DNA from 4 places in the Oceanobacillus sp. FSL K6-3682 genome. Region 1 is predicted to be linked to each of the others. Evidence: riboswitches for the same ligand, from Rfam matches in the RefSeq annotation. Region 1 holds a riboswitch; each other region holds the start of a gene.

Region 1 (7,884 bases):
CTGTATCTTCTTCGCCATTTTCTGCTGGTTCAGACGTGATTTGTTCTCTAAGAGCTTCTTCTCTTTCCCGTTGTTCAGAGCTTAATTGAAAATATGGCAGCTGTAAAATCGAAAAAACAGCTATAATGATAATAAGAATGGAGCTAATGAGAATAAGCCATCTTTTTTTGGTCATTTTCATGATTACACCTACGTGTTCTTTTCTTCTAGTTTATGTTGGAACAAATAAAATTACTTAATAATACGTAAAGAAAATGTTCAAAAAGTCCAATAAAAAATGGCAGGGGAAGGAGCTTTTGCTTAGATAGCCTGTATTGTTACAGGCAACACAGGGTTACCACAAGACGGAGAAGTCTGTCAGCTTGCTATCCCCACAGGACAAGTAACCGAAGCCTAGTCCGGTTTCATCCCCAGTACGTAATCGAGCAGCCCTTATCAGCTGATTTTTGAACATACATGTAAAAAGTTTATTTGATGTGTACGTATTTGTAAAATAATTTGGTAGAGTAGATGTTTTTATTTATATTCCTATTTTAATCAAGGATTATAAATAATAAACAGGTTTAAATGAAAAACGCCTTCTAATTTTATGTAGAAGACGTGACTAAACCTCATTATAACATAAAAGTACCCGTCTTTCTTCACGATAAAACATCAAATGTTCTAATAGAAGAAAGGCGGATACTGTATAATTATTTTAACTAATTTCTGAAGCTGCGTAATTCCAGAGCAAACTGTGCCGGCTGAATATTTGAAAGAATAAATACTTCAGATGTTACTTCAGAGCTTGTGTCTGTGAACAAAATAGTTCCCTGATAAGCTGCATTTTCTTCTGGTGCCGGCTTACCTTCCTGCAGCCAAATTGCATCAGCCCCGGATAGTATATCTGTTGTTACCTCATCTATATCTGTTGTGGGAATAACCTCATAGCCTAATTTATAAAGAGGCGCAATATCGTCATCCGCGATGCCGACAGCTACAATGCGTTTTTTACGGACACCTTCACTGCGGTCAAATGGAGATTGCAGTAAGTTTTTCACTGCTATTTCTTCCGCAGATTTCTGACTGCCATGCGATTTTCCGGTCGCTTTATCTATTGCCTGTTCCAGATCAGCTACAATATCATCAAATGCTTCCAGACCGACGGATAGACGAATCAATTCTTCTGTAGTACCACTTTTTGCCAAGTCCTCATCTGTTAATTGCTGATGGGTCGTAGAAGCAGGGTGAATAATAAGTGATTTTGCATCGCCGACGTTGGCAACGTGAGACCAGAGTTCCACATTATCAATCAAGATACGGCCTGCATCCCGGCCTCCTTCAATGCCAAAGGTAATAACAGAACCAAAACCGCCATTTAAATACTTCCCGGCAAGCTGATGAGATGGGTGTGATGCCAGCCCGGGGTAGTTGACCCATTCTACAGCAGGATGTTTTTCCAGATAGGCTGCCAGCTTTTCTGCATTTTCACTATGCCTTTTGATACGTAAATGTAAGGTTTCCAATCCTTGAAGTAATAAAAAGGCATTTTGCGGGCTTAGAGCAGGTCCGATGTCACGTAATAATTGGACACGCAGCTTTGTTATAAAAGCAGCCGGTCCTAAGTCAGCATATTTTAAGCCATTATAGCTTGCATCCGGCTCGATAAAATCTGGGAATTTCTCGTTGTTCCAATCAAATCTGCCACTGTCAACCACAATACCGCCAATAGTTGTACCATGTCCGCCAATCCATTTCGTTGCAGAATGCACAACAATATCCGCACCCCATGTTAATGGTTTTGCAACATAAGGTGTAGCGAAAGTATTATCAATAATTAAAGGAATACCATGATTATGGGCAATGTCCGCAACGGTTTCTATATCAAAAACATATAGGCTCGGGTTAGTAATGATTTCACCAAAGATTGCTTTTGTTTTATCTGTAATCGCAGCTTCAATTGCTTCAGGATCTGTTCCATCTACAAATTTTACATTGATGCCATAGCGGGGGAGTGTGTTGGCAAATAAATTATACGTCCCGCCATATAGATTGCTGTCTGCAATAATTTCATCACCGGCACGTGTAATATTGAGAATTGCCATGGTAATGGCTGCCATCCCCGATGCTACTCCTAAAGCTCCAACACCATCTTCTAATTGGGCAATCCGCTGTTCAAATGTATCTACAGTTGGATTCATAATTCGTGTGTATATATTTCCCGGCTCTGCCAGCCCGAATAAATTCTGTGCATGCTCCGTGTCCCGGAATACGTAAGAAGTAGTTTGATAGATAGGCACTGCCCGGGACCCGGTTGTTGGATCAGGAACCTGGCCTCCATGTAATAAAATTGTCTCGTCCTGCTGGATTGAATGTTTTGACATTTTATTTCCTCCCTTTTAGATATATCCTCTGTTACTAAAAAGAACCCTCTTCTTAAAAGAAGAGAGCTCTTGTCATCGACTTGGAACTCTCTCTTATCTTTCAGATTAATCTGTAGGATTTGGCACCAGTTTTTGTTCAGGTTGCCGGGCTTCACAGGGCCTATTCCCTCCGCCGCTCTTGATAAGAGATTATGCTAAATATTTAGAAATTACTAGAGAGTATATAATTATAGAGATTAAATGTCAAGTAGTTTACTATGAATTAATAAAGTTTCATTTAAAAAAAGGATGGAAGGGGATTACTGATGAGTAAAATTTTGAACTATCAAATAGATTTTGAGAATTCATAAATGGAAATGCAGGTAATAACTGTGCAAGAGAAGCAGTTGAATATTTTATTTGAAAATTTTTTAGCCTTTCATTTTGAAACGCAACTGCCTGATAGCATCCTTTTAGATATAGTCGAAGAGAGAACCGATTTATTTACTATAGAGAATAAAGAATTGTTAGAGAAGGAAAAATATTATTGATGGTCTATATGTTATAAAAGTACTGATTATTTTAAATAATTATATCAAGGAGAATGGTTATCGTTACTATAAGATATATTCTTCATTTGGATTTAATAGCTGGATTCTTTCGGAAAGGTGCATTCTGGATTAAGGGTAGGCTAAAATAGTATTTTCCTGTATTAAATGAAAAGAAAAACAGCAATAAATAACAAAACTGCCCCAATATAATTAATCGGAGCAGCTTTATAAATTTGGTATGCAACTAATAGTGGAGTTTTCATTCCCTGTTGCTTTGGATAGCTATGAACACATTAGTTAAGCTTATTTCGGATAATTAAATCTTTATACCTATAAAAGGATCTTTTCTTCGTCCGGTTTAAAATACCCTTTCATTAAGCTTTTTCATTTTTAGCTTTGTTTCTTGCACGCGGTGCATCCCGATAAATACTTGCCATATAGATAATAAGAGCTATCCAAATAAGGGCAAATGTAATCATATGATGTACCGTAAATGTTTCATTATATAAGAACACACCCAAGAAGAACATAATCGTCGGTGCAACATATTGCAAAAATCCGACCATTGCTAATGGAATCCGTTTGGCCCCCGCTGCAAATAGCAGTAAAGGAACTGCAGTTACGATACCGCCCCCAATTAATAATAGATTATCTGATGCAAACAGGGGAGAAAAAGTAAATGACCCTTCTGATGGAATAAATATCAAGTATAATAATGCAATCGGTGCAACGACCAGTGTTTCAATAGTAAGTCCATACATAGCATGGAGGTTTATTGTCTTTTTAATGAGTCCGTAAAAACCAAAACTCATCGCTAATAATAGAGAAATCCAGGGAAACACGCCATAGCTTAAAGTTAAATAAAGTACACCGATACCAGCGAGAATAAAGGACAGAACTTGTCCTTTGGTTGTCTTTTCCTTCAATACAAAGACCGCCAATAAAATACTGATCAGAGGATTGATATAATATCCTAAGCTGGCCTGCAGCACATGCCCGTGCTGTACAGAAAAAATAAACAAGAACCAGTTGATGGATATTACAATAGAAGCTGTAATAATAGCAAGTGCTTTCTTTCTATCCTTTTTCAACAGCTGTACTGTTTCCATTAAATGCCGCCAGTTGCCAGTAGCAAGTACTAAGAAAATCATAAATACCAGGCTCCACACAATCCGGTGAGCAAGTACTTCACCGGCAGGGACATTATCGAGAAACTTCCAATATATTGGGAATATCCCCCATAATAAATAAGCAACAAAGGTAATAATCGCCCCTTGCTGTAAAGGTTTATTTTCCATCTTTTATTCCTACCTTCTGAAAAAATCAAACTAAATCTAATAGTAAAACTTTATCAGGAAGGAATCAATGGCTTTTTTAAATAAGTTAATACTTATTTTCATAACAAGAACACCTCTGTTCAATAAAGTCAGGTAAATTTATGAACCTGAAACATTTCCAACAGAACAGGAATACTTTATTATAAGTGTATAGACTCATCAGAATTTATCATCTATATAAAGGATGGGAGAGAGAATAAATGAGTAAAAAGTTTAAACATATGGAAACAGCAATAATTCATGAGGGGTATGATTCAAAAGAACTGCTCGGCAGCTTAACACCGCCAATTTTTCAAACCTCTACATTTACTTTTGATACAGCGGAACAGGGAGCGGCACGATTTGCCGGAGAAGAAGAGGGACATGTTTATTCGCGTATCGGCAATCCGACTGTGCAGGTGCTGGAACAAAAACTGGCAGCACTTGAAAAGGCGGAGAAAGGGCTGGCATTTTCTTCGGGGATGGCTGCAATTTCAGCAGTTTTAATCGCTCTCACTAAAGCAAATGACCATATTATCTGCTCGTCTGGATTATATGGATGCACTTTTGGTTTACTGTCTATGATGGATGAAAAGTATAATATCCAAACAGACTATGTAGACATGTCTGACGTAAAAAATATAGAAGTTAAAATCAAGCCGGAGACAAAGGTTTTTTATATTGAAACACCGATTAATCCGACAATGGAAGTAATTGATTTGGAGCTTGTAATAAATCTTGCCAGGAAGCATAATGTTCTCGTCGTGGTAGATAATACATTCTCCACACCGTATTTACAGCGTCCGATAGAATTAGGAGCAGATGTTGTTGTGCATAGTGCTACGAAATATTTAAGCGGGCATGGTGATGTAATTGCAGGGTTAGCAGCTGGGAAAAAAGAATTAATGGAGCAAATTGCAGCAACCACGCAAAAGGATATTGGCGGTGTGCTGTCACCATTCGACGCCTGGCTGGTTATTCGCGGGTTAAAGACATTACCGCTTCGAATGGATAGGCATTCTGATAATGCCTTAGAAATTGCAGAAAAGCTGAAACAGCACCCAAAGGTTAAGCGGGTATTTTATCCGGGTGACCCGGATGCATTGGGATATTCTGTTATGAGGAAGCAAATGAAATCGGGAGGAGGAACTCTTTCTTTTGAGATTGATGGAGGGAAGGAAGAAGCACAGGGCTTTCTTAATAAACTGCAGTTTATCAGCATTGCAGTAAGTCTTGGCGATACAGAAACATTGATTCAGCACCCGGCTACAATGACACATGCGGTGATTCCTGATGAACGACGCCGGAAAATGGGAATCACAGACTCTTTGATACGATTATCAGTAGGAATAGAAGCGTGGCAGGATATTTGGGAAGACTTGGATCAAGCTTTGAATCGCTAAAATAATCTGTTAGTTTTTGGGGAATAGTGACAACTGAGGAATTACCAGAAGCTATCCTCTGACGCTTTTGGATAATCAGGAAAATAATTCCATTAAGGCAGGAGGGTACAGAAGAGGGTATTCTCCTGATTCAAGCTGACAACTTTTTTTTGAGAAAGCGTACTTACAATTCCAATTAAATGGGAGAAAAGGGGCTTTCACTGAACGAAATTTTATTTTGTGCTATTATAAGAGCAGAACTCCCTTTTTGTTGGAGATGAAGTGATAGGAGCAGGATATATGGGTGTTTACTCAATAGTTATTGGATTAATTTTTATTATAAATATTGCATTAGCTATATCCATTATTTTTTTGGAGCGGAAAGATCCAACTTCTTCCTGGGCTTGGGTAATGGTACTATTGTTTATTCCTGTTTTAGGATTTATTCTTTATTTAATTTTTGGACGACCTATCAGCAATCGCCGTATATTCAAATGGGATCAGCGGAGCCGGATGGATGTGAAAAAGGCTGTACAAAAACAAATTAATGCCATTGAGGATGACACCTTCCAATTAAATCATGAAGACTTAAAAAGCCATCAGGATTTGGTCTATCTTCATCTTCGTAATGATAATGCTGTTTATACAGAAAACAATGGAGTAGATATTCTTACAGACGGTCATGAAAAATTTGAAGCGCTTTTGGAAGACATCAGCCGGGCAAGACACCATGTTCATGTACAATACTATATTATGCGGAGCGATGGATTGGGAAGCAGACTTGCTAATGCATTAATTAGAAAAGCAAAAGAAGGAGTATGTGTCAGACTTTTATATGACGATATGGGCTCCAGATCACTCAAGAAAAGCTACATAAAGAAATTGAGGGAGGCGGGCGTTTTAGTTGAAGCGTTCTTCCCATCCAAATTTGTAATTAATTTTAAAATTAATTACCGGAACCACCGAAAATTAACCATTATTGATGGAGAGATTGGCTATATTGGCGGTTTTAATGTCGGAGATGAATATTTGGGGTTAAAGAAGAAATTCGGATATTGGCGTGATACGCATCTGAGGGTGGTTGGAGATGCCGTTCAAAGTATGCAGACCCGCTTTGTATTAGACTGGAACCAAGCTTCCAAGCAGAGGATTTCCTATGAAGAGGAACATTTTCAAACGATCTGTGGAGGCAACACAGGTATGCAGATTGTTTCAAGCGGTCCAGATTCGGAGTATGAGCAAATTAAAAATGGATATATTAAAATGATTATGGAAGCAGAAAAGTATATCTATATCCAGACGCCGTATTTTATCCCGGATGAAAGTCTGCGTGATGCAATTCGTATCGCTGTGTTGTCCGGAGTGGATGTGAAGATTATGATTCCGAATAAGCCCGATCATCCCTTTGTCTACTGGGCGACCATGTACTATTGTGGAGATTTACTTGGTGCCGGCGCAGAGATTTTTATTTACCAGAATGGATTTTTACATGCCAAAACAGTAATTGTCGATGGGAAAATAGCTACGGTCGGTACGGCAAATATTGATGTAAGAAGCTTCCGTCTCAACTTTGAAGTTAATGCCTTCTTATACGATATTGAAGTTGTCAAACGGTTGATTGTCGAGTTCGATAAAGATTTAAGGCATTCTACACAAATGACGAAAAAGTTATATGATAAACGTTCTATCGGGATCCGTTTTAAGGAATCCGTCTCACGTTTAATTTCACCAGTTTTATAAACGTAAAGTTGCGAAAGTGCAATAAAAACATTAATAAATAAACACAGCAGGAGGAAATAAAAGATGAATGCAAAACCTTGTTCAGCATCTTTGGCTTTAAAAACAACACATGTATTACCACCCGATACAAATCAATATGGAACCTTATTTGGCGGGAAATTAATGGCGCATCTTGATGACATTGCTGCAATTGCAGCAGTAAAGCATGCAAATAATCCCGTTGTAACAGCATCTACGGATTCTGTGGATTTTCTAGCACCTGTAAGAGTTGGACAATATATTTCGATTGAAGCTTTTGTAACCTGGACACATCATACTTCGATGGAGGTGTTTATACGGGCAATTACAGAAGACATCCGGACGGGAGAGAGAACGGTTTGTACAACGGCCTTTATGACATTTGTTGCCATCGATGAAAATGGGAAACCAATAGAAGTACCTCCTGTTTATCCAAAAACAGAAGATGAAAAAATGCTTCATGAAAGTGCTCCGCTTCGTGCCAATCGCCGTGCAGAGCGAAGAAAGCAGTCTAAACAGCTGGCAGAAACTTTTG
Region 2 (7,884 bases), 1.4 Mb from region 1:
ATCCTCCATTAATTGATGAAGTCTTTTCACACCAATGGATTCACCCTTTGCCGTGGCAGCATTTTTTTCATTCAGCAGATTTTCTTCTGTTTTGCTCAGAAGTTTTTCTGCATTATTAAAAGCTTCATCTTCTGTCTCTCCCAGCACAACTTGAAATGAAACACTATAGTTTAATTCACGATTATAATCTGCAGTACGTTTTTTCATTTCTTCAATTCGTTCTTTGGTATTTTCCAATGTTTCTCCCCAAAGCATATAAACATCCGATTCGGCTGCTGCCACATCTTTTCCTACATTTGAGGCACCACCAAAGTATATTTTCGGTATTTCTTTAGGTCTTGGAAATAAGGATGCTCCCTTCAGTTGATAAAATTCACCATCATGATCAAAATGTTCCTCCGTAAATAGCCGTTTTAGTATTTGAATATATTCACGGGTTCTCTTATATCTAGTTCCATGATCCAGAAAGTCCCCATCTGCCGCTAAATCTGTCGGTGATCCTCCAGTTACTACATTGACCAAAGCTCTTCCTCCTGACCAATAATCAACCGTTGCAAATTGCTTGGCAAATATGGTTGGCTGTATTGATCCCGGACGGATTGCAAAAAGAAATTTCAAACGATTCGTTTGTCCAATAAGGTTTGCAGCAACAGCTAAGGAATCTAAGCAGGAGCCTCCAGTAGGCAATAACAGTGTTGAAAAACCGCCTTTCTCTGCCGCCTGAGCAATATCTCTAATATATTCAAATGTCGGCTGCCGTTCTGCAGCTTCATCCGTTCCTGACCATGCATCAACTTTTCTCCGTGATGAATTGTTGTTTACCGCTCCTACGTATTCCCCATCACCGGAAGTAGGCGCCATTGTGATAAATTCAACCATTTTAAACCCTCCAATTGTATTTTTAAGGGACGTAGCCCTGTTCCTTACTAATACAGTTACTTACTCTCCACTTTTCTTAATCTGGGTTCATACTGATGAAGTCGTTCTTTTCCAAGAACATTCGCCAGTAATTCTTCTTCCAATTCCGCAAAAGCCGGATTTAATCGATTTCTTGGCCGCTGTAAATCCACAAGTAAATCCAGCTTTACCGCGCCCTCCTCAATTAAAATAACGCGATCTGCAAGTGTAATGGCTTCATTCATATCATGGGTAACAAGAATTGCCGTAAATTGCTGCTCCAGCCAAAGGTCTTCTATAAGCGACTGCATTTCCATTCTTGTCAGCGCATCGAGTGCCCCTAATGGTTCATCTAAAAGCATTAACTTCGGATTTGATGCCAACGCTCTCGCCAGAGCAATGCGTTGTTTTTGTCCGCCTGATAAAATAGCCGGCCAATCCTGTGCTCTTTGCTCCAGGCCAACCTGCTGTAGAGCCCAGTATGCGCGATTCTTCCAGCCTTTTTCTAACCCTAATCCTACACCTGTATTTTCCAGAACCGACAGCCATGGCAGTAATCTTGCATCCTGAAACATGATACGTGCCTGGTCATTTAACCCTTTTAATGCATGCTGGTTCTGTTTAATTCCTCCCGCAGTTGCCTTTTCAAGCCCAGAAATATGTCTAAGCAATGTACTTTTGCCGCATCCGCTCTTTCCAACAATGGCCACAAATTCACCAGACTTGATATTTAAATCAATCTTTCGTAAAACCGCTAAGTGACCGTATGATTTCTCCAGTTGATTAATGTGTAACTCAACACCTGCATTTTGAGCCACTGCGTTTCCTCCTTTGTATCCCTCTTATTAAAAGCTTGGAGCAATCTCATTTTCCGGTAATTCTGTTTGACTGCCCAATTGATTAGATGTAAGCTTTTTTACAAATTGTTCATATGAAATGGTTTGCTCCAATTGAAAAAATCGGATTCCATCATGTTTCGCCTTCTCATAGGATAATTCACAGAATGTTTGTGGAGGCGAGACAAATGCTGTTGCACCTTTTTCTTCAGCAAATTTTAAAGCTGCCCCTCGTCTTCCTTCTTTTAGATGAATTGCCGGATTTTCAAAATCTTTATATGTGCTTTTCTCAGAGTCAAAGATACGGATCGTTTCCCCTTCAACAATGGGTACAATTAATTTTATTTCGTTTAGTACAACAGCAATAAGCATGTTTTCCTCTCCTTGTTTAATTAAATGGATTTACTTCCTCTACGAAACTGGCTTCAACGCTTTTCTGTAATGCTTGGTCGATATCCGCTTTGATATCCTCAACATCTTCCAGCCCTATTGATAATCGAATTTGTTCTTCTTCAACTCCTGCTGTGAGCTTTTCTTCAGGTGATAACCTTGCATGTGTTGTACTCGCCGGATGAATTACAAGTGTTTTGGAATCACCAACGTTCGCCACATGAGAAAGTAATTTCACAGAGTTGATAAAGATTTTCGCAGATTCATATCCACCTATTACTCCAAATGTAAAAATAGATCCTGCCCCTTTTGGCAAATAGATTTTCGCAAGTTCATACTGTGAATCCCCTTCTAACGTTGGATAATTCACCCATGCAATGAGATGATGATTCGCTAAATATTCAGCAACCTCCTGAGCATTTTCAACATGCTGTCTCATTCGAACAGATAATGACTGTAATCCCTGAATAAATAACCAGCCATGAAAAGGGGATAACGCCGTCCCAAGGTTATGCCCGAGTTCAAAGCGGGCCTTCGCAATAAACGGACTTGCGCTGGGCAGTTCAACATACGATTGATTATTTAAAGCTCTGTTTGGAGTTGTAAATTCAGGGAAGTTTCCATTACCCCAATCAAAGCTTCCGGCATCAATTATAATTCCGCCAATCGCTGTTCCGTTTCCGCCAATAAATTTCGTGACAGAATGAATGACAATATCTGCTCCGTAATCGATTGGCTTTTGTAAGTATGGCGTAGTGAAAGTGGCATCAACAACTAGTGGAATGCCATGGTCATGAGCAGCCTTGCTAAGTGCTTTTATATCAGCAATCTGTAAGCCCGGATTACCGATTGACTCTGTAAAAACAGCTTTTGTCTTTTCATTTATTGCACCTCTTACTTCCTCAATATCTGTGCCATCTACAAAACGAGCCTTTACTCCAAAGCGTGAAAATGTTTCTGAGAAAAGATTATATGTTCCACCGTATAATGCATTTGTTGTTACAATCTCCTCCCCTGCTTTGGCAAGTGTTAATAAAGCTATTGTGATGGCGGATTGTCCGGAAGAAACAGCAAAGGCATCAACCCCGCCTTCTAAACCGGCTAATCTTTTTTCTAAAACACGATTGGTTGGATTCGCGTTACGAGAATAGATATATCCTTCTTTCTGCATCTGAAAAAGAGAAGCAGCATGATCCGGACTTTCAAACTCATAAGATGTTGTCTGGTAAATCGGCACTGCCCTTGCATGCGTTAATGAATCTGATTCCTGGCCTCCATGCTGTGCAACTGTATTAAAATTCGGTGTATCTTGCTCTTCAAAACTCATTGCTCTTCTCCTTTCTGTTTACACATCCTATAATTCATAATTTTTAAAAATATTTTTATAGTAAGATTTTCATCTGTTTTTTACTAATTGATTTTGTAAAATACTCTACCTGCTTCGTTAATCGCTCCAGCGCATTTGTGTGTACAATAGGATTAGCAGTATTTCTTTTATCAATCTGACTATCAACAAAATACACACCTTTTAAATTCATTCCCTTTAAAGAAGCCAGCAACGGTTTTAATGTATATTCCATCGCCAGTAAGTGAGAGGAGCTCCCTCCTGTCATTAATGGCAAGACCGTCTTATCCTCCAATACATCCTGCGGCAATAAGTCTACTAAAGCCTTTAAAATCCCGGAATAAGAAGATTTATAAACAGGTGTTCCAACGATAACTCCTTTTGCTTCTTTGATAAGAGAAGTTATTCTTTGAATAACAAGACTGTTAAATTCCCCATTAAATAATACGTCCTGGGGTACATCTCTGACAGATATATGTGTTACTGAAAAACCCTTTTCCTCAAGTGTGGATCCGATATACCTTAAAACTGCATTTGAACGGGATACTTCAGAGGGACTTCCTGATAGTACGACAATCTCACTCATCTATTTCATCCTTTCCATTCATTTTTGTATATTCGTATTTAGTATAATTTTAGAAACCTGAACTTCATGGTACTTTTACAGGAACACCCTTAAACAGTTTTATAAAAATAAAAAGGCATCTTTCATCCGATAACATATATTATCAAAATGGAAGATGCCTTTAGTTGTCTAATGGGCATACATAATATTAATTTTTTAAGAATGATTTTTCACTAAGGAAAAACGCTTCTTCTCGGTCGTATCTATTTGCGTAATTTTTCCGTCATGCACGGTAATAACTACTGAACCATATTCCAGTTCTTTCAATGCTTTTAAAATATGGTTCAATTTTACATCATCAATCTTTCCCAAGCCAGCTCCCCCCTATTTAAGAAATGTCATGAAAAATAAATAAATTCATTAAACTTCTGTTTTCCACATTGCGAAATCTCTCAAATCATGAGCTCAAACACACATGCCTTTGGTAGCCCAATCAGCAATTAAAAAAACAAAAATCCCACCTCTAAATAAGAAAAGGGTTGAAACAATATGGTTCACTTACTCTTCTTATCTATCAAGCTAAACACTTGCAGGAATTGGCACAGTACTTGCGTAAGTCTGTTGCCGAGGCTTCTTCGGGCCAGTCCCTCCGCCTCTCTAGATAAGATATTATTCCGAGTGGTTTAATTGTGTTTATTAGTTTACATACTATTTTTGGGAATGTCAATCCTTATTTTTAAACTTTTGAAATTTTTAATGTTATGGCTGCCTGCAGTGCAGCTAAGGAAGTGCACCAATATCTTCCCCACTTTATAGATAGAAAAGTCCTTGCTTAAAGATTAATTTAATTTCCCCTGCATTAAAATAGGCCAATGCTAAGATATTATTCTAAGCATTGACCTATAGTAGACCAGTCTTTCATTATTATTTAATAGATTTAAAATAACTTTTCCAAAAGAGCCTCACCGTAACTTCTTTACTGTCATTTTCCATTAAGTAAAAGCCAAAAGTGCTTTCTAGCTTTTCTCCTTTTTCTCTGCTGCAATCATTAAAAACATCGGCCGGCGCAATTCATGCTTCATTTCAGGTATCTTCTTAAGCATCTCCTCAGAAGGCACGGATTCTTCCACTCGCAAGATCTCAAATCCAGCCTGCGATAAACCATTCATAAATGTAGACACAGTACGATGATACTTTGTCACCGTTTCATTTAAAAAGGACGCTTCCCGTTTCCCTTCTATCTGGTAATTATCCACTGGCCAATGTAAAGGCTCCTTACCCGTTTTATCATAAATCCAGTCCTGTTCTTTTCTTGCGGTAAAAATAGGATGCTCTACAGAAAAGACAAAGCTTCCACCCGGCTTTAAAATCGCATATACCTTTTCACAAACACTATCAAATGATTCGATATAATGAAGCGCGAGTGAACTGATAACAATATCCATAGATTCTTCAAGGAAATCCACATCCTCGATAGCCTGATGCAGATACGTAATACCGGGATCATTGGTCAGTTCTTTTGCATGTGTGAGCATTCGTTCAGATATATCAGTTCCTATTACAGATTCTGCTCCCTGTTCTCTGGCATAGCGGCTGTGCCAGCCAAATCCGCAGCCTAAATCTAAAACATTTTTCCCTTTGAAGTCTGGCAGCATTTCTTTTAATATATGCCACTCTCCGGCTGCTTCCAGCCCTTTCTTAGACCGGTCCATTTCTGAGTATGCTTGAAAAAAATGATTATCATCGTATTTATTTTGTTTCATTGCTTTACTTCCTCTCCAACATATAGTGCTACTCTAAATTCATGTTCAAATAGACCCTTTAAAACATAAAAAAGCATATCTATTGAAAACATGCTTGTTATTGGCAAAACTATGTAGTTCCTGACAGCAACCTTATTCAAATTTAAAATATGATAAGGTATACCGTCAGAATTAATATCTTGAAAAAATCCTTTTGAAGATAATTTAAATCGAATCACTGAAGATGATTATATAGAGGATAAAGAGCAGCTATCACAAATTATAAAATTTTTTCATACCTGCAATGGTCATGATTGGTTCCTTTATAATCATAGCCAAAACCCCTATAAATTTGATTAAGTTTTTTATTGCTTTCCACACAGTCTAAACGAATCCGGCGCATTCCCTGCGTTTTTGTATAAGCTTCCATCCATTCGACAATCGGTTTTCCGAGCCCCCGTCCAATATGATCATGATCTACTGACAGGCGATGCATATAAAATGCATCCTCACTGGATTGCCCCCAAATATTCTTATCCCAAGGAGTCTGCATTTCGTTTAATGTAAATGTAGCAATAATATTGTCTCCTTCTTTCACAACAAAGGTAGACCCGTCTTCAATAGACTGTCTTACTTCTGGATCTTCCTCGTCCTGATCAAGGAACTCCCACTGTTTTAAACGGCTTTTCTTTAACCATGTGGTGACACCCTTTAACAGCCGGAGTATGGACTTCATATCTTCTTTTTGCGCAACATACACATCCAAGTCTTGGTTAATTGATCCAACTTTTTCTGACATAAATCTACCTCCTTATATCCTTTGCTATATATTCGACATAAAATTAAGAAATTCCTTCTTTTCATATAAAAATTTAATATTTCTATTCTAATTTTTTTGTTTATTTCTCATTAATCTGCTGACTATTCCTTGACTTTATTACGAAATTCAATTTGTTTAACGATACAAAACTTTACAATCTTTGACCTTGCTCCTTCTCTCATATTGATAAACTGTAAAGCAGTTTTGTAAAATTGATTATGCTGTTTCATAACGTTAACAATTTTCCCTTTAAATTCTACTTTATTCTGTTCAGTATCTGTCTTCAAGTATAATACACCTTTCACCGCGTCTCCTTCTTCCAATATTTTAGAATCGGAAAGAAAAGCTGCTCCGCCCCCGCTGATATCATGGGTAGTAACATTCAGCTTATCGCCTTCTTCATCTGAACCTTCAGCAGAAGGTAATATCAAAGTCATTTCTACAGCTGCCTTCACTCGGAAAAATTGCCTTCTTTGTACTACTTTTATTGAATCCCTCGATGGTTTCGTCATTATTATTTTCCCATTATCGTGACGATTTATTCTTGAGCCAAAACTGCACAGTCCTTTTTCATCATCATGAAAATAAACGGTAACATCCATGTCATTTTCAATAAGCATGGGTACATTCTGTTTATTTGCAGGTCTTTGAATCAGCAATTCAGTTTCATGCCGTATAAGCTGAGTAAAATAAGTTTTTTTATCTGATGTTAAAATCTCCAGCATCTGACCATCCCAAAATTCCGTATAAATTTGTTCATTCATAAGAATTAGCCCCTTTTCTTCATATGCTTAACTGTCCATCCATTCATTTTATGTAATTTATCCGAGAAAAATTTCAAGTCATAAAAAACCCAATTTCTGTATTTTTTATAGAACCTGCAAAAAATAAATTTCTCAAAATAAATAAAAAGTTAATTTATACTACGATCCATGTTTCAAATTAGGTCTTTAGACAGGACCACTTTTTCCTAATTATAACGTTTTTTTAGAATTTTTGTAATGATAATTCTAATTTTTATTATTAATTTAGATATAAAATATCAGCTGTTTAATTGGATTTGTTGTCATGGCTATCGTAACGTATATACTAAAGATAAAAGAATTGATAAAAAGATTGGTAGTGATAATTATGAAGAAAAAAGTACTGTTTAGAGCTGATGATTTAGGGTATTCGGAAGCAGTAAATTACGGTATTGAAAAATCTGTCAAGGATGGCTTAATCTCCAGTGTCGGTGTCATGGTGAATATGCCTGCCACACAGCATGGAGTAGCTTTAATCCAGGCGGA
Region 3 (7,884 bases), 970 kb from region 1:
AACTTACGCCGCAGCCCACCTATTATGAAACAAACGGGCCGGTATTACTTAGAGAGGTACCGGCGAATGTAAAAAGAAAATCAAATTATAGTTTTATTATGAAGGATGCAGTGTTAGAATCCTGCATGCTCCGGATTAAAAAAACATATGTGTAAAAAGCAGACAGCACTTAGCTGTCTGCTTTTTACTTTAGAAGATTATTTTCTTATCAGTAATTGCTCAATTTTCTCTACAGTTTTGTACATAATTGCAGCAAGGATAGCGATAATAACCAGGCTCGACATAACGAGTGTAAAATCAAACACCTGAAAACCGTAAATAATTAAATATCCTAAACCTTGTTTGGAAACTAGATATTCTCCGACAATAACCCCTACCCAGGAAAGCCCGACGTTTACTTTTAATGTGGAGATAATGGCGGGTAAGGAAGCGGGAAAGACAGCTTCTTTAAAGCATTGCCATTTTGTTGCATCAAAGCTCCTTAATACTTTTAAATAATTTTGATCAACCTCATTGAAAGCTGCAAACACGACAAGGGTTGTGACAATAACAGAAATAATAAACCCCATCGCAATAATTGATAAATAGCCAGGACCGAGAGCTACAATAAGTATTGGTCCAAGTGCAACCTTTGGCATAGCATTAAAGACAACCAGATAAGGATCCATGACTTTTGAAAAACGATGAAAACTCCAAAGCATGGAAGCTATGATGATTCCGGCAATAGTACCTATTAAAAAGCCGAGTATGGTTTCGAGCAGTGTAATCTGAATATGGCCTAGTAAAGAACCTTGTATAAGTCTGCTCCATATAGAGCTGAATACACGACTGGGAGAGCTGAATAAAAGCGGATCAATCCAATACAATCTGCTGGCTACTTCCCAAAAGGCGAAAAAAAGAATCAGAATGGAGAGCTGCCAGGTCAGTACAATTTTTGCTTCTTTTTTTAACTTTTGCTGATAAGCTGCAAATAACTTAGGACCGTTCATAAGCATTCTCCTCTATCGGTTTTACCGTATGCTTCTGCTGGTCTAGGTCAGCCCAGATTTTGTCAAACAGCCGTCCATATTTAGGATGTTTCCTTGCGAGAAAAGGAGATTCATCCCTTAATTCAACAGGTACATCGTATATTTTAGCAATAGCACCAGGGTTCGAGGACATTAAAATAATCCGGTCGCTCATAGAAATTGCTTCTCCAATATCATGTGTTACCAGTATAGCCGTTTTTTGATAAGCTTTAAGTAAATCGGATACCAATACTTCCAGTTTTAATTTTGTCTGAAAATCGAGTGCAGAAAAAGGTTCATCCAGCAATAGAATTTCCGGCTCCGTGATAAGCGTTCTTATTAAAGCAGCTCGCTGCCGCATCCCGCCGGACAATTCACTTGGATATTTATCAGCCACATTTTCGAGTCCAACTTCCTCCAGGAGAGCTATTGCTCTTTGTTTTAAGTCACTTGTCTGTCTTTTTCTAATCTGGGGTCCTAAGAGTACATTATCTATAATGGTTTTCCATGGAAATAAATAATCCTGCTGCAGCATATAGCCAATTTCTAAATCGCTAATCTCTATTTTTTCATTATTTATTAAAATCTCACCTTCAGCAGGCTGGAGCATTCCAGAAATCATCGAAAGCAATGTTGATTTTCCACAGCCGCTTGGGCCGAGTAAAGCAACAAATTCATTCTTCTTAACAGAGAAAGAAATATTGTGCAATGATTCTGTGTACTGCTTTTTGGAGAAGTAATAATGAGATACTCCATCTAATGTTAGATAAGACATCTTTACCCTCCTTTATTCTTCAATAATTTGCTCAGCATAATCAGTGTTAACAAGATCTTCATATGGAGCATCTCCAGGGAGTTCACCGGCCTCATCCATAATGCTTTTCAGATTTTCCCAGGCAGCTTCTTCAAGCAGTGGAGATGTAGCATAGGAGCCTTGCTGTTTATAACGCTCGATTGCATTTGCGAGCATTTCTACATCTGTATCCTCAAAATAAGGCTCTACTACCTTGGCAATTTCTAATGAGTCTGTCTCCTGCACCCATTGTTGAGCCTTATAAATTGCCCTGGTGAATGCTTTAACAGTTTCCTCCTCTTCATCTAAAAAGCTTTCCTTTGCCATGAAGACGGTATATGGGACCTGACCAGATTCTTCGCCGAAGGAAGCAATAATGTGTCCCTGACCATTTGCTTCAAAAATACTTGCTGTAGGTTCAAATAATTGAACGTATTCATAATCACCACTGGCAAAAGCACCTGGAATATTAGCGAAGTCAATATTTTGAACTAAATCTAAATCTTCATGGGGATTAATATCATGCTGCTTCAAGACATATTCTCCAACCATTTGCGGCATTCCGCCAACACGCTGTCCGAGAAAATTGCTGTCCCGTAAATCCTCCCAATTAAAGTCTTCATCTGCTTCTTTGGCTACTAAAAATGTGCCGTCCGTTTGGGTTAACTGGGCGAAGTTCACAGCATAGTCTCTGGAATCCTGAGCATAGACATAGATAGATGTTTCGGAACCAACAAGAGCAATATCAGCACTGTCAGACAAAAGTGCTGTCATCGTTGTATCTCCACCCCAAGTTGTTTGTAAATCCACCTCCAGCCCCTCTTCTTCAAAAAAGCCTTTTTCTAAAGCGACATATTGCGGTGCATAAAAAATAGAACGAGTTACTTCCGCAAGATCTATTTTAGTCACTTTATTTTGATTACAAGCACTAATTAGAAGAAGAGAGCTTATTAATAAAATGAAACAGGAAAGTTTTCTCACTTTCATCTTCCTTTCTCAAAAACTGATCTTGAACATCTTCTATAAATATATGATTGGCGGGATGATTGTGTGAACGCCTATAAATTAGGATAAATAGGCTGCGGATAATTACAGGGAGAGGAAAAGTGAAAAAGGGTAAACTCATTATCTTGAGTTTACCCTTTTATAGAGGAGATGATTATACTAATTTATAAAGTGGTCCAGCTTTTCTTATGTTTTCACTTACTTCTGTGAATTTCTCGAAATTCATATGGAATTTGCCAGCCAGTACCTTTGCTTCTGTTTCATAGCTTTCTTTATCCTCCCAAGCATTTTTAGGAACAAGAACTTCATCTGGAACACCTGGAATCGATTTTGGAATGGCTAATCCAAAAATTTCATCTATTGTTGTTTCCACGTTATTCAGTTCACCAATTAAAGCTGAATGGACCATTGCCCGGGTATAGGAGAGCTTCATTCTGTTTCCAACCCCGTAAGCACCACCAGTCCAGCCTGTGTTAATAAGAAATACATTGGCATTAAATTTATCAATTTTTTCTCCAAGCATTTCTGCATATACTGACGGATTTAACGGTAAAAATGGAGAACCGAAGCATGCTGAGAATGTTGCAACAGGCTTTGTCACACCACGTTCTGTTCCAGCCAGCTTACTGGTGTATCCACTCAGGAAATGATACATTGCCTGTTCTTTTGTCAGTTTACTGATTGGCGGTAAGGTTCCTGATGCATCCGCTGTCAAGAATATAATGGTATTTGGATGTCCAGCGACACTAGGCTCTAGGCTATTATCAATATTTTCTAATGGGTAAGCAGCACGTGTGTTTTCGGTTAAAGAAGTATCATCATAGTCAGGGACCCGCGTATCTTCATCTAATACTACATTTTCTAAAACAGATCCATAGCGGATAGCATCAAAAATTTGCGGCTCTTTTTCTGCCGATAAATTGATGCATTTTGCATAGCAGCCACCTTCAATATTGAATACGCCATCTTCACTCCAGCCATGTTCGTCATCTCCGATTAATCGTCTGTCAACATCTGCTGAGAGTGTAGTTTTTCCAGTTCCGGATAATCCGAAAAATAAAGCTACATCGCCTTCTTCTCCTACATTGGAGGAGCAATGCATGGACAGGACATCTTGCTCAGGCAGAAGGAAATTAACTACAGAGAAGATTGATTTTTTTATCTCTCCTGCATATTCTGTTCCTCCAATAAGTACAATGCGCTGTTCAAAAGAAATTAAAACAAATGCTTCTGAATTTGTACCGTCTGCTTCAGGATTGGCTTTGAAACCGGGAGCAGAGATTACTGTAAAATCAGCTTCGTGCAATTGCTCCATCTCTTTTTCAATAGGAATAAATAATTGTCTTGCAAATAAATTGTGCCAAGCATATTCATTAATAACTTGAATAGGCAGTTTATACTTTTCATCTGCACCGGCATAGGCCTGGAGATGAAAAATTTCTTCTTTGTTATCTAAATATGCAATCACTTTGTCAAGCAGCTGATTGAAGGTATCCTCATCAATTGGCTGATTGACATTTCCCCAGTCTACTTTATCTGCTGATAAGGCATCTTTTACAATAAATTTATCTTCTGGAGAACGTCCTGTATATTTTCCAGTGGTAGCACGGATAGCACCAGTAGCTGTCAATTTCGCTTCATCACGATTGATAATTTTTTCAATAAGTTGGCCTACAGAATAGTTGCTGTAAATATTTGTTGAAGTGAACTCCTCCAGAATACTTCTCCGCAATATTTTCATAAGACAATTATTCACTCCTTTTAATGGTATAGAATTCATTTTATCCTTAAAATATGTTTATTAGTATAACACATTAAATATAATAGTCCATACTACTTTATGAAAAAATATTTTTTATGCTACATAGGGTAATTGGGTTGACAGGAGAGGCTTGTTTCGTTAATCTAATTATTGAACGGATACTCTTATTCAGAGATGGTGGAGGGACAGACCCGATGAAGCCCAGCAACCTCACATAATGTGAAAGGTGCTAACCTGATGCAAGGATCATTCCTTGAACAATAAGAGCGAAAGGCCAATATGTTTCCCTTTCCTCATGTATTTTGAAGGAGAGGTTTTTTTGTTTTTAGGAGACTTTTTAAATATATTAAAAGTTTGCATAAAAAATGAAACCACATTGGGTGGAATGATAGATTTACATTGAAACAGAGTTCCGTAACATACAAGGAAAAGGGGAGTTAGCCTTATGGCTGCAAATCGTCGTTTATTTACTTCTGAGTCAGTTACTGAAGGGCATCCGGATAAGATGTCTGACCAAATTTCTGATGCTATTCTGGATGAGATTCTTTCGAAGGATCCAAATGCGAGAGTAGCGTGTGAAACAACTGTTACAACTGGAATTGTTTTAGTTGCCGGAGAGATTTCTACAAGTACGTATGTAGATATTCCTGCAATTGTACGTGAAACAGTAAAGAATATTGGATACACCCGAGCAAAATATGGTTTTGATTCTGAAACTTGTGCAGTGTTAACTGCTATTGATGAGCAGTCTCCTGATATTGCTGGAGGTGTGGATATAGCGTTAGAAGCAAGGCAGGGACAGGAAATTGAAGAGGAAATTGAAGCAATAGGAGCTGGAGACCAGGGCTTGATGTTTGGATTTGCCTGCAATGAAACAGAAGAGCTTATGCCTCTGCCAATCTCTTTGGCTCATCGTTTATCCAGAAGATTAGCAGATGTCCGTAAAGAGAAAATTGTGGATTACCTGCGTCCTGATGGAAAGACTCAGGTAACGGTGGAGTATGATGAAAATGATCAGCCGTTACGTGTAGATACTATTGTTGTTTCTACACAGCATCATCCAGATATAACAAATGAACAAATAGAAGCGGATATTATTAAACATGTTGTAGAAGCTGTTGTACCAGGTGAATTACTGGATGATAAGACAAAATACTTCATTAATCCGACTGGCCGTTTTGTATTAGGCGGACCACAAGGGGATGTCGGCTTAACAGGAAGAAAAATCATTGTTGACACATATGGAGGCTATGCAAGACATGGCGGTGGAGCCTTTAGCGGGAAAGATGCAACGAAAGTGGACCGTTCTGCTGCTTATGCTGCACGCTATGTTGCTAAAAATATCGTTGCTGCAGGTCTGGCTGATTCCTGTGAAGTTCAATTAGCCTATGCTATTGGTGTAGCACAGCCGGTCTCTATTTCGATTAATACATTTGGCACAGGGCTCGTCAGTGAAGAAAAATTAGTGGAAGCAGTGCGCGAGTTATTCGATTTGCGTCCAGCAGGTATTATCCGTATGCTGGATTTGAGAAGACCAATCTTTAAAAATACCGCTGCTTATGGTCATTTTGGCCGCACAGATATTACATTCCCGTGGGAAAAAACAGATAAAGTGGAAGAATTAAAAGCTTTAACTGCTAAATAAAAAAAATGTCAGGTATCTGAGGATGCCTGACATTTTTTACATGCAATCAAGATGGTAGTGATGCTATTTATCCATCCCCATTGATGTTTCTCTTAAATAATACTGTCCTTTTTCCACGTAGGATTTGCGGATACGTTCCATTTCTTCATAATCCTTATCCGTTAATTCACGGACTACCTTAGCAGGCCTGCCCATTGCTAAGGTTCTAGGAGGTATTTTCTTCCCTGGAGGCACCAGACTCCCGGCACCGACAAATGCATGCTCTCCAATTTCTGCACCATCCAAAATAATGGAACCCATACCGATAAGTGCATGATGGCGTATAGTTGCTGAATGCAAGGTCACCTGATGACCTACTGTTACATCATGTTCAAGTATTAACGGCATATTTGGACTTTGATGCAGCATAGAAAGATCCTGTATATTTGTCCGTTTACCAATTTTTGTAGGGGCGACATCTCCCCGGATAACAGTATGAAACCAAATACTTGCTTCTTCTTCAATTGTTACATCACCATTAATCACAGCATTTTTTGCAATGAATGCAGCAGGATCAATAGATGGAGAGATTCCTTTATAAGATTCAATCATCTGTATTCCTCCAATTAATTTATAATGATTAAAGTATATCAGAGGAAATATTTTCTGGAAAGAAGTCTGAAAAACAGATGATTTTCAGCTGTTTATGGAAAGGGTAATCATTTATATTTACACCATTTTAAAACGATTTTTTAAGTTATAGGCATATATTCTAAACCGCTTATTTCTTATGAATAATAAGTTTGAATGTATATTTATTTCTGTATAACCTCTACAGATACGAATATTTTTATGGTAGAATAAATAAGCTGGTTACATAACGATAGTGATAAATAAATAGATAAATGCTATCTTGGTTTATTCCATTCGTAATCTTGGAGATGGGGAAACCGGCAGTTGTTTCAGTTATTACTGGGACAAGTAATTGTATAAATCGGTCTAATCTATCAATGATTAAAATATTATTCAAACAGGCGAACATTTAAAGTAAAAGTATTTCTTTGAAAATGAACTTTTGGCCTGTCAGAGAGAAAACTGATTTATCGGTAAAAAATGGGGTTGTACTTTCATGTTAATTCAAATTGTCATAGGAATTTTATTTTTTATTGGTGTTTATATACTGATTAGTGATGAACAAAAATGGCTGCGCGTAACAACGTACAGTTATATTATTTTGTTAACGATTATTTTTGCAATTGGGTATATTACGGAGTTAAGCAGTTTGCAGAACTCTGAACTATTCGATATTTCTGCACTGCAACAATGGGTTTACGTATTCGGATACTTGTATTCAGTTCCACTGATGATTGTATCGGCTTATATTTGGATTCCCTATCCGAAGAAATATAAAACACTGCGGAGCCGCGTTCTCATGATTGCACTTATTATATTTATTATCATGACAACCGGACATTTCTTAAATTTATTCTTCCGATTATTATTTTTAGGGATTGCTTAATAATCAAAAGAAACGCCTGATTCAGGAGCGTTTCTTTTTTTCGATAGCGATTAAAAATGGAGCCTGATTTTGTTGATTAATAAATTTGTATTGGAGTACTTGATACTCTTTTTGATTTAATTGCGAAGTGTAAGAAAGAACAGCTTCTTTTTCTTCCAATCCGCCGGAGTGTCC
Region 4 (7,884 bases), 110 kb from region 1:
AGTAAGTAAGCATAATAACTTCATTTGCGGCTGCAAAACTGGATATGAACATATTCCAGGCAAGCATACCGTCGGAAATGATAAATAAAATACTTCCTAGAACAGCCCAGCGGTTCCCCGTCATTACAGCCGTAAATGTCATCAGGGTAATGATTCCAATATAAGCGATGACAGGGATGATAAGGGTTGTCTCCCCATCAGTCTGCAGTCTGCTTATAAGCTGATAACCAATCCAGCAGGCAAAAAGAATAAGTGGTATAGAAGAAAGAAATCTTGGTAAAGAAAAGCGCCATTCTTTTAAAAAGCCGATTGTATAGAATACATGACCAACAAAAAAAGCAGTTAAGCCGATTAAAAACCAATGCAACGTTGCATCCCCAATCAGGCAAAATATAATACCGCCAATAATCCAATAATGTACAGCCTTTCGTTTTGGCAGTGATTGCTCAAAAGCATAGATCAGAATAAGCACCATTGGAATTACCTTAAAGAAAATACTGAATGCTAACGGCTCTGATGGTGAAATAAATATATAGACAATTCCTGTAGTCAGAATCAATATGGGTAAACGATAGAGCATCAAATTGGACACATTCCCTTCATTTATCAGGATGAGAATCTTCAGATAAGTTTAGTTTAATCATAGTAAAAAAATGCTTATATAACAAATTCTAGATATATAACAGAATTCCTTTTTTGAAGTATTGCAATGGTGGAAGAAATAAGGAGTTACAAGGAGATGAATAATGAAAAAAACTTAATGGTTTTTTAGATATCGTTAAGGATTAATAGGGTTGTACATTATTTATTCGAAACTAGATACAAACAAACTCCAGAGATAATTAAGAGAATTAAAGAAAATTTTTCATTTGGGATATGTAAGCTTTTTATAATAAAAAACTCCCCTTGCCGCCCCCGGTTGAGGAGCAAGAGGAGATTCTATTATTGTTCGATAGATACTTCTTTTAAATTTAAAAGCTGTGTTGGTGATTGAGTTAATCCCTTTACACTGTCATCGACACCTAATAAATATTGCTGATGGTGAATATAAACCATTGGCGTAATTTCAGCCAGTAATTCCTGTGTTTGACGGTAAAGCTCTAATCGTTCATCAGGGTCGCCTTCCTGACGGGCCCGGTCTAATAAATCATCGAGCTCCGGATCAACTGTAAAAGTTCTATTTCCTGATTCACCTAGATTATCTGAATGGAATAGAGGATATAAGCCATTATCTGCATCGCCGGTAACGGTTGTCCAGCCAAAGACAAACATATCGTGCTCACCGTTAGCAGTCTGTTCAAGCATAGATCCCCATTCTACAGTCCTTACTTCTGCATTAATACCAATTTCCTTCAGCTGTGCCTGAATATTTGTTGCTGTATCAATACGCTGACGATCATCATTTGTCCAAATCGTTGTGGAGAATCCATTCTCCAGCCCTGCTTCAGCCAGTAATTCTTTCGCTTCTTCCACATTATACTCATGGTCCTTTACATCGTCACTGTAACCAAACACACTAGATGCAATTGGCGTATGTGCAGGAATGCCGACATTATCATAAATACCGGAAAGAATTTCTTCTTTATCAATTGCTTTTGCTATTGCCTGGCGGACACGCACATCATCAAATGGTTCCTTCTCCATATTAAAGCCTAAATAAGATAGAGCCAGACTGTCTTGAGCCTGAACGGATAAATGATCGGATCCTTCAATTTGAGCTACATCAGACGGGCTGAGTGCGTTCGCAACCTGAGAGTCTCCCGTCTGTAACTCTGCAATACGAGTTAAATCTTCAGTAACTACTTTGAAGGTTACCGAATCAAGCAATGCCGGCTCGCCCCAGTAATCTTCATTATTTACTAAACGGACGTATTGACCAGGCTGCCATTCATCGTATTTGAAAGGGCCGGTGCCCTGTGGATTTGCACTGATAACATTTCCAGCATCTTCTCCATCTTCCATAGCTGCGTAGTCTTCTTCAATCTGATCCTTTGAAATCATCACTCCACCTGGATGAGCAAGGTGAGCCGGTAATGCAGCAAAAGGATATTCTGTTTTAAAATGAACAGTATAATCATCGACTACTTCGACTTCAGAAATCATATTGTACATAATTGCGCGTGGAGATCCTACATCCGGATCAAGCGTACGGTCAATATTTGCTTTCACAACATCTGCATTAAAATCAGAGCCGTCATGGAATTTAACATCCTGACGCAGCTTGAATTCCCACGTAGTATCGTCGATTTGCTCCCATTCCTCTGCAAGCAAAGGCTGAACTTCCATGTTTTCATCCTGGGTAACGAGTGTTTCAAAAATGTTTCGCTGTACATCACTGGATGGAGTGTCATTGGACGCTGCCGGGTCAAGTGAAACAGCATCTGAAGGTGTGGTAATGGTTAAATCACCGCCTTTTGTTCCTCCAGCTGAATCGTTGCTGTCAGATTCATTCGTATTACTATCTGGCTCACTGGCACAAGCAGCCAAAACGAGGCTCAACAGAGCTATAAATACGAGCACATATATTTTTTTCTGTATTCTCATAAGATGTTTCTCCTTTTCCATGTTGTACTTTAAAGCCTGATTATATTGTAATAATCAGGCTTCAGCTTACTTAAATTATTTGATTTTACCAGCCTGGAACAACAGAGCCGTCGAAGTTTTCTTCAATAAATTCTTTTACTTCATCTGTGTGGTAAAGATCAATAAATTGCTGAACTACTTCATCATCCTTATTTTCTGTGCGGGTTGCAATTAAGTTAACAAAGGTAGAGTCTTGCTCAATAAAGATAGAATCATCTTTAGGGGAAAGGTCAGCTTCAATTGCAAAATTGGAATTAATTGCCGCTGCATCTACTTCACCAAGCTGCCTTGGTATTTGCGCAGAATCTAACTCAAGCAGCTCAAGATTTTTTGGATTTTCAACAACATCATTTACTGTTGCGTTAACACCTAAACCTTCTTCTAATTTGATAAGTCCAGCTTGTTCAAATAATAATAAAGCACGTCCGCTGTTGGTAGGGTCTCCAGGAAGACCTAATGTTGCACCGTCTGGAATATCTTCAAGCGAATCAACAGATTCAGAATAAACCCCCATCGGGAAAGTTACAGTATCTGCTACTTTAACAATATCTAAGCCTCTTTCTTCAACCATACTGTCCATAAAAGGTTCTGTTTGGAAGCTGCTGATGTCAATATCACCTTCGTCTAAAGAAACATTCGGCATGACATAATCGCTAAACACAACCGTTTTAATCTCTAAATCATCTTCAGCTGCAATTTCAGCTATTTTTTCAACAATTTCTTCATGCGGCCCGGCTGTTACACCGACTGTCAGTACACCATCCTCAAGTAAGTCTGATTCACTGCCGCTTTCGTCATCTCCGCCGCAGGCAGCAAGGAAAACGAGTAATAAAGCTGTAATACTAAGTAAATATTTCTTCATGATAGATCTTCCTACTTTCATTTTTATTTTGAATAGTCTTCAAGTTGTAAGAATGCACTAATAACTTTATCTGCATTGATTTCTTTCTTCATCAAATGAATAGATTCCTCTTCACGGGTAACCTTCTTCGCAATAGCTTCCAACAGCTCCTGATCATCTGTCTGTATGGAGAAGTCTGCCAAGCTTGTTGGAAAGCCCCATGCTTCATAATAATTCAAGAGCATATGAAGCTCTTCAATATCCTGTTCTATGACAAGTTGAGCTAAAATACCGTAGGATACGATTTCCCCATGAAGGGAATCAGCGATTTGCGGTGCTGCTGTTAAACCATTATGAATAGAATGTGCACCGGCAATACGTCCAGCTTTCCCGCCAAAGCCTCCAACCATACCACCTGTTGCAATAATGGCTTCAATAACGCGAATGAGTGCATCTGTCACCTGATTATTTTCACAAGCTTTAATTGCTGCTTTACTGTCAGCAAGCAAAATATCTTTGCAGGAACGGGCTGCGAACTGAGAAATTTGCAGCCAGACTGGAAGTGTACCAGCAGGATAGAAGGCTTCCACTAAAGAACGGGCTTCATAGAATTTTGCCAACGTATCGCCAATCCCTGCTTTTAAATATTTTACAGGAGCTTCTGCGATAATTGCCGGTTCTACTATGACCAATGTATTGGTCTCAGGAAATTCTGTATAATGAGAATGCGCTCCGTCTTCCTGATAAAAGACACTTAACGGGGTCCATGCTGCACAAGTTGCTGCAATGGTTGGGATTAAGATGCTTTTTATTTGTGCATTTATAGCGGATGCTTTCGCTATGTCTAAAGCTGTTCCGCCGCCAATACCAATGACAGCATCAACCTGTTGTTCCTGATAAATCTTTGCAAGTCTGCTGGTTCGTTCGACAGTACAATGCCCATCTGCAAAATGTATATCTTTCTCTTTTATGTTATCTGTAATTGCAGCTGAAAGATATGGTTTTGCCTTTTCCCAGGCAGTTCTGCCGGTAACGACTGCAATTCGTTCCACATGCAGATCATTCAAGTTTTCTGCAAGGTGTTTCAGAGCACCTTCACCAATTTGATAATGGCCTGGTGAGCCCTTTATAGTAGCTATTTGCATGATAAGATGTCCCCTTTTAAAATAACTTTAAATAGAATTCAAAAAGTACGGAGAAATTCACCGTATTATATTTATTGGACTTTTTGAACAACCTCTTTAAATGTTACATAAAAAACCTCTCTATTTGCTCTAGAGAGGTTGAAAAAGTTTATTTACTAAACGTCCTCTCTTATTTTCCAAAGCGCATAATGCGCTTTGCAGGATTTAGCACCTTTTTTAGAACGAATTCTAGAAAGGTTGCCGGGCTTCGTCGGGCCAGTCCCTCCGCCACTCTCAATAAGAGTTCTTATGTAACTGTTGTTATATCTTAATATGAAATATATGAAAAGTCAATGGCTTTAGAAAGAGTGCTAAATATAGATATATAAGCAGAAATAATAAGTTACATCTTTAATATCTATTATTTTCTTCTATTTTGAAAATGTCCCACAATTTCAGAGATTCCTATACATGTCAGAATGACGCCAAAGGTTTGAAATAGTATAAGCGTGCTTTTGAAAGGGTTAAAAACAAGAACAGCTCCTCCAACCATGAGGAGAATACAAAAAATAGTCCAGCCAGTACTTTTTATATTCAAGGCTACAATCAGTTGCATTAGTCCATTGATGATAATCGCTAAACCTAATAAAAACGGTAAAATCGAGAAAAGTGTTGGTGCAAAGTAAATGAAGACAGCAGCCAATACAATTAAAAGAATGCCGCCTGCTAAACCTATATCATAAGTGCCGGTCTGTTGTTTTAATTTGTAGCTTTGATATATTTTAATAACACCTAGTAAAGTTAGATACCCTGCAATCAAATAACCCACAAAATGCAAGAATCCATTTGGATTAATAAAAATAGCTGCACCGATGAATATAAATATAACTGCACGGAGTATCGCATGACGTTGAAAGTTTTCTTTGAAGTCTTTAATCATTTAGTTTGGCCTCCCTTATGTCTTTTTTTTATTCTAATGTAAAAATCATGTTTTTACTATATAAATAGATTTAATATTTACATTTAAACAAAAAAACGTATGTAACCTAAACTGGATTAGTGTTGCTGTTCATAATGAATTTTCTGGCAATGGTAGTGATTTTCGGTACTTTTGAGTGAGAGACTTTGAAAGTTTTCTTTCAAGAAGGATAATTCAATTTTTATAATATAAAATATATAAGAAAGCCCAGACACTGATTTTGCAGCGGCTAGGCTCTCTTATAACTAGATTATATTTTTGTTTATTCATTATCCTCTAACACGATATCCTTCTTTTTTCTCTTCAAATAATACGCACTCATCAGAGCGGCAATTGGAATAACCAGGGCGATTCCGACACCGGAAATAAAGATTGTCAGCAATTCATCATTAAACACTTTCGCATTCATAATATCGCCTACCGAGTAATCCAAATCCTTAAACCAGATTAACAGCCCCATATAGCCTCCGAAAAAGGCAAAGAACAATGTATTTGTACTTGTCCCTAAGATATCTCGGCCGATCCGGATACCCGCTAAAAATAAATCTTTTCTGGAAATCTCCGGATTCTGCTCATAAATTTCACGCATTGGAGAGGTAATGGAAATGGCCGTATCCACAATTGCTCCAATGGTACTCATCAGAATAACTGCTGTAGCAATTTGAACAAAATTAAGACCGATATGCACATTGAACGTGGTTATTTCGCCAGACTCTTCTTCTCCGAGTCCGTAAATCATGGATTGTTCGGTCAGAATAATAATGAAAAAGATTAAGATAACCGTCGTTGCAATCGTCGCTAAAAAAGCAAGCATTGTTTTATTATTTACCTGATTAATGAAGAAGAGGCTGACCGCGCTGATAAAGCCGACCGCGATAAGCGCAATAATAATCGGATTTCCGGACGGGTCATTCATGACGAAAACAGCCATCAGAACAATGAGAAAGTTAATAAAGAGTGCGATAAAGGACCGAACACCCTTCATTCCGCCAACCCAAGCCATTAGTGCAAATAATACGATTGCCAGTAATACGAGTACATTCATAATTTCGCCTGCTTTCTGCGGATGAAGAAAATAGATATATACACAGCAATAGGAATAGTCAGGACAATACCAATTCCGCCAACTAAAGCACGTGCTAATTCAAGAGAAAGGTTCATGGATACAGTAAAACCGAATGGAGCTGCATTTTTAAAATAAATTAACAGCATTGGAATCGATCCGCTGACATAGGCAAAAAATAGAATATTTGTCATTGTACCCATAATATCCTTGCCTATTTCATATCCGGCTTTTTTTAATGTTTCTAGGCTAATATGATTATTTTTCTCATACATTTCAAACATGGAAGCAGACAAGGTAATAGCAACATCCATGACGGCTCCTAATGAGCCAATCAAAAGTCCTGCCATAAAGATAGTTTGCGGATTCCGGGTTAGAAATGCCATCTCTTCATAGCGTAAGCCCTGTTCAGCAGTGAACTGTAGTGCTACATAAGCAATAACCAGAGATACACCTGTACCAATCAGTGTCGTGAGAATAGCTGTATAGGTCTTTTCATTAAAGCCTGTTGCCATCAGTAAAGACAGCACCGTAAAAATGATGATACTGATTAATGTAATGAGCGACAAGCTGATGCTTGGATGTTGAATATAAATATCTAAAGCAACCGATAAGATGACTGCATTGACGAGCAGACTGAGTGCAGATAAAGCTCCTCTGGATTTACCGACAGCTAATAAAATAGCCAGGAATATCCATGCTACAAATATGAAATATTTATCCCGTTTGATATCACCAGTGGCCTCGCCATCCTGGGCAAGAAAAATCTCGTCTCCAGCAGCCAGTTCATAATCCAATGCCAGGGACTGGATATATTCATTGTCAAATTCAGTTAAATTTCCTTTATCAGGTCCATTTTTTACTTCCCCGACGATATGCTGTGTAACATGCTCGTCTTTATTTCCATGTGTATCAACCTGATCTTCTCTATTTATTTCCTGCACATCGGTTATTTGAACAATCGTTCTATCATATAAATCATAATTATTATTGATAAAAATCATAGACGCAATAAAACCGATCAGTAATAAACAAACGGTAATTATTTGGCTTTTTGTCCGGTTTTTTAACCATGCTTTCAATGTGATCACTCCAAAAATAGGGTTTCCTATTTGTATTTCTGAAAACATATACTATGATAACACTTTTAATTAGAAGGAGATACATACAACTTCGAAAAATTTTCCGGTATAAAGCAAAGGGGAGATGCATAACCTTCTTATTTTAGTATGTACCAAAAGGAGGAGGGTATTTCATAATGTCCAAGGCTTTGGACATTATGAAGGGAGTAATG

The links. A riboswitch is a leader RNA that binds a small molecule or an ion and turns the genes downstream of it on or off. The one in region 1 is predicted to bind S-adenosylmethionine.
Region 2: another riboswitch for S-adenosylmethionine. It lies ahead of MHH51_RS03875 (YezD family protein); the one in region 1 lies ahead of MHH51_RS20615 (O-acetylhomoserine aminocarboxypropyltransferase/cysteine synthase family protein).
Region 3: another riboswitch for S-adenosylmethionine. It lies ahead of metK (methionine adenosyltransferase); the one in region 1 lies ahead of MHH51_RS20615 (O-acetylhomoserine aminocarboxypropyltransferase/cysteine synthase family protein).
Region 4: another riboswitch for S-adenosylmethionine. It lies ahead of MHH51_RS21065 (iron-containing alcohol dehydrogenase family protein); the one in region 1 lies ahead of MHH51_RS20615 (O-acetylhomoserine aminocarboxypropyltransferase/cysteine synthase family protein).

What each region holds. Positions count from the first base shown of each region.
Region 1 covers NZ_CP150263.1:4,235,152-4,243,035, reverse strand. Annotated here, with positions in the region: gene MHH51_RS20620 (SGNH/GDSL hydrolase family protein) at 1-175, opposite strand, end outside; gene MHH51_RS20615 (O-acetylhomoserine aminocarboxypropyltransferase/cysteine synthase family protein) at 702-2,363, opposite strand; SAM riboswitch class I at 2,454-2,551, opposite strand; gene MHH51_RS20610 (hypothetical protein) at 2,714-2,893, shown strand; gene rarD (EamA family transporter RarD) at 3,268-4,191, opposite strand; gene megL (methionine gamma-lyase) at 4,431-5,612, shown strand; gene cls (cardiolipin synthase) at 5,892-7,331, shown strand; gene MHH51_RS20590 (acyl-CoA thioesterase) at 7,395-7,884, shown strand, end outside.
Region 2 covers NZ_CP150263.1:749,686-757,569, reverse strand. Annotated here, with positions in the region: gene MHH51_RS03900 (LLM class flavin-dependent oxidoreductase) at 1-879, opposite strand, end outside; gene MHH51_RS03895 (ATP-binding cassette domain-containing protein) at 936-1,715, opposite strand; gene MHH51_RS03890 (hypothetical protein) at 1,743-2,105, opposite strand; gene MHH51_RS03885 (O-acetylhomoserine aminocarboxypropyltransferase/cysteine synthase family protein) at 2,122-3,450, opposite strand; gene ssuE (NADPH-dependent FMN reductase) at 3,506-4,054, opposite strand; gene MHH51_RS03875 (YezD family protein) at 4,250-4,405, opposite strand; SAM riboswitch class I at 4,598-4,701, opposite strand; gene MHH51_RS03870 (class I SAM-dependent methyltransferase) at 5,050-5,796, opposite strand; gene MHH51_RS03865 (GNAT family N-acetyltransferase) at 6,056-6,574, opposite strand; gene MHH51_RS03860 (PilZ domain-containing protein) at 6,697-7,359, opposite strand; gene MHH51_RS03855 (ChbG/HpnK family deacetylase) at 7,727-7,884, shown strand, end outside.
Region 3 covers NZ_CP150263.1:3,268,605-3,276,488, reverse strand. Annotated here, with positions in the region: gene ytkD (RNA deprotection pyrophosphohydrolase) at 1-155, shown strand, start outside; gene MHH51_RS16275 (ABC transporter permease) at 198-989, opposite strand; gene MHH51_RS16270 (ABC transporter ATP-binding protein) at 976-1,782, opposite strand; gene MHH51_RS16265 (ABC transporter substrate-binding protein) at 1,795-2,787, opposite strand; gene pckA (phosphoenolpyruvate carboxykinase (ATP)) at 2,960-4,546, opposite strand; SAM riboswitch class I at 4,729-4,834, shown strand; gene metK (methionine adenosyltransferase) at 5,013-6,212, shown strand; gene MHH51_RS16250 (gamma carbonic anhydrase family protein) at 6,276-6,803, opposite strand; gene MHH51_RS16245 (hypothetical protein) at 7,321-7,710, shown strand; gene MHH51_RS16240 (class I SAM-dependent methyltransferase) at 7,732-7,884, opposite strand, start outside.
Region 4 covers NZ_CP150263.1:4,340,343-4,348,226, reverse strand. Annotated here, with positions in the region: gene MHH51_RS21080 (lysoplasmalogenase) at 1-580, opposite strand, end outside; gene MHH51_RS21075 (glutathione ABC transporter substrate-binding protein) at 943-2,544, opposite strand; gene MHH51_RS21070 (MetQ/NlpA family ABC transporter substrate-binding protein) at 2,630-3,445, opposite strand; gene MHH51_RS21065 (iron-containing alcohol dehydrogenase family protein) at 3,469-4,569, opposite strand; SAM riboswitch class I at 4,736-4,852, opposite strand; gene MHH51_RS21060 (DUF308 domain-containing protein) at 4,970-5,488, opposite strand; gene MHH51_RS21055 (YibE/F family protein) at 5,790-6,572, opposite strand; gene MHH51_RS21050 (YibE/F family protein) at 6,569-7,672, opposite strand.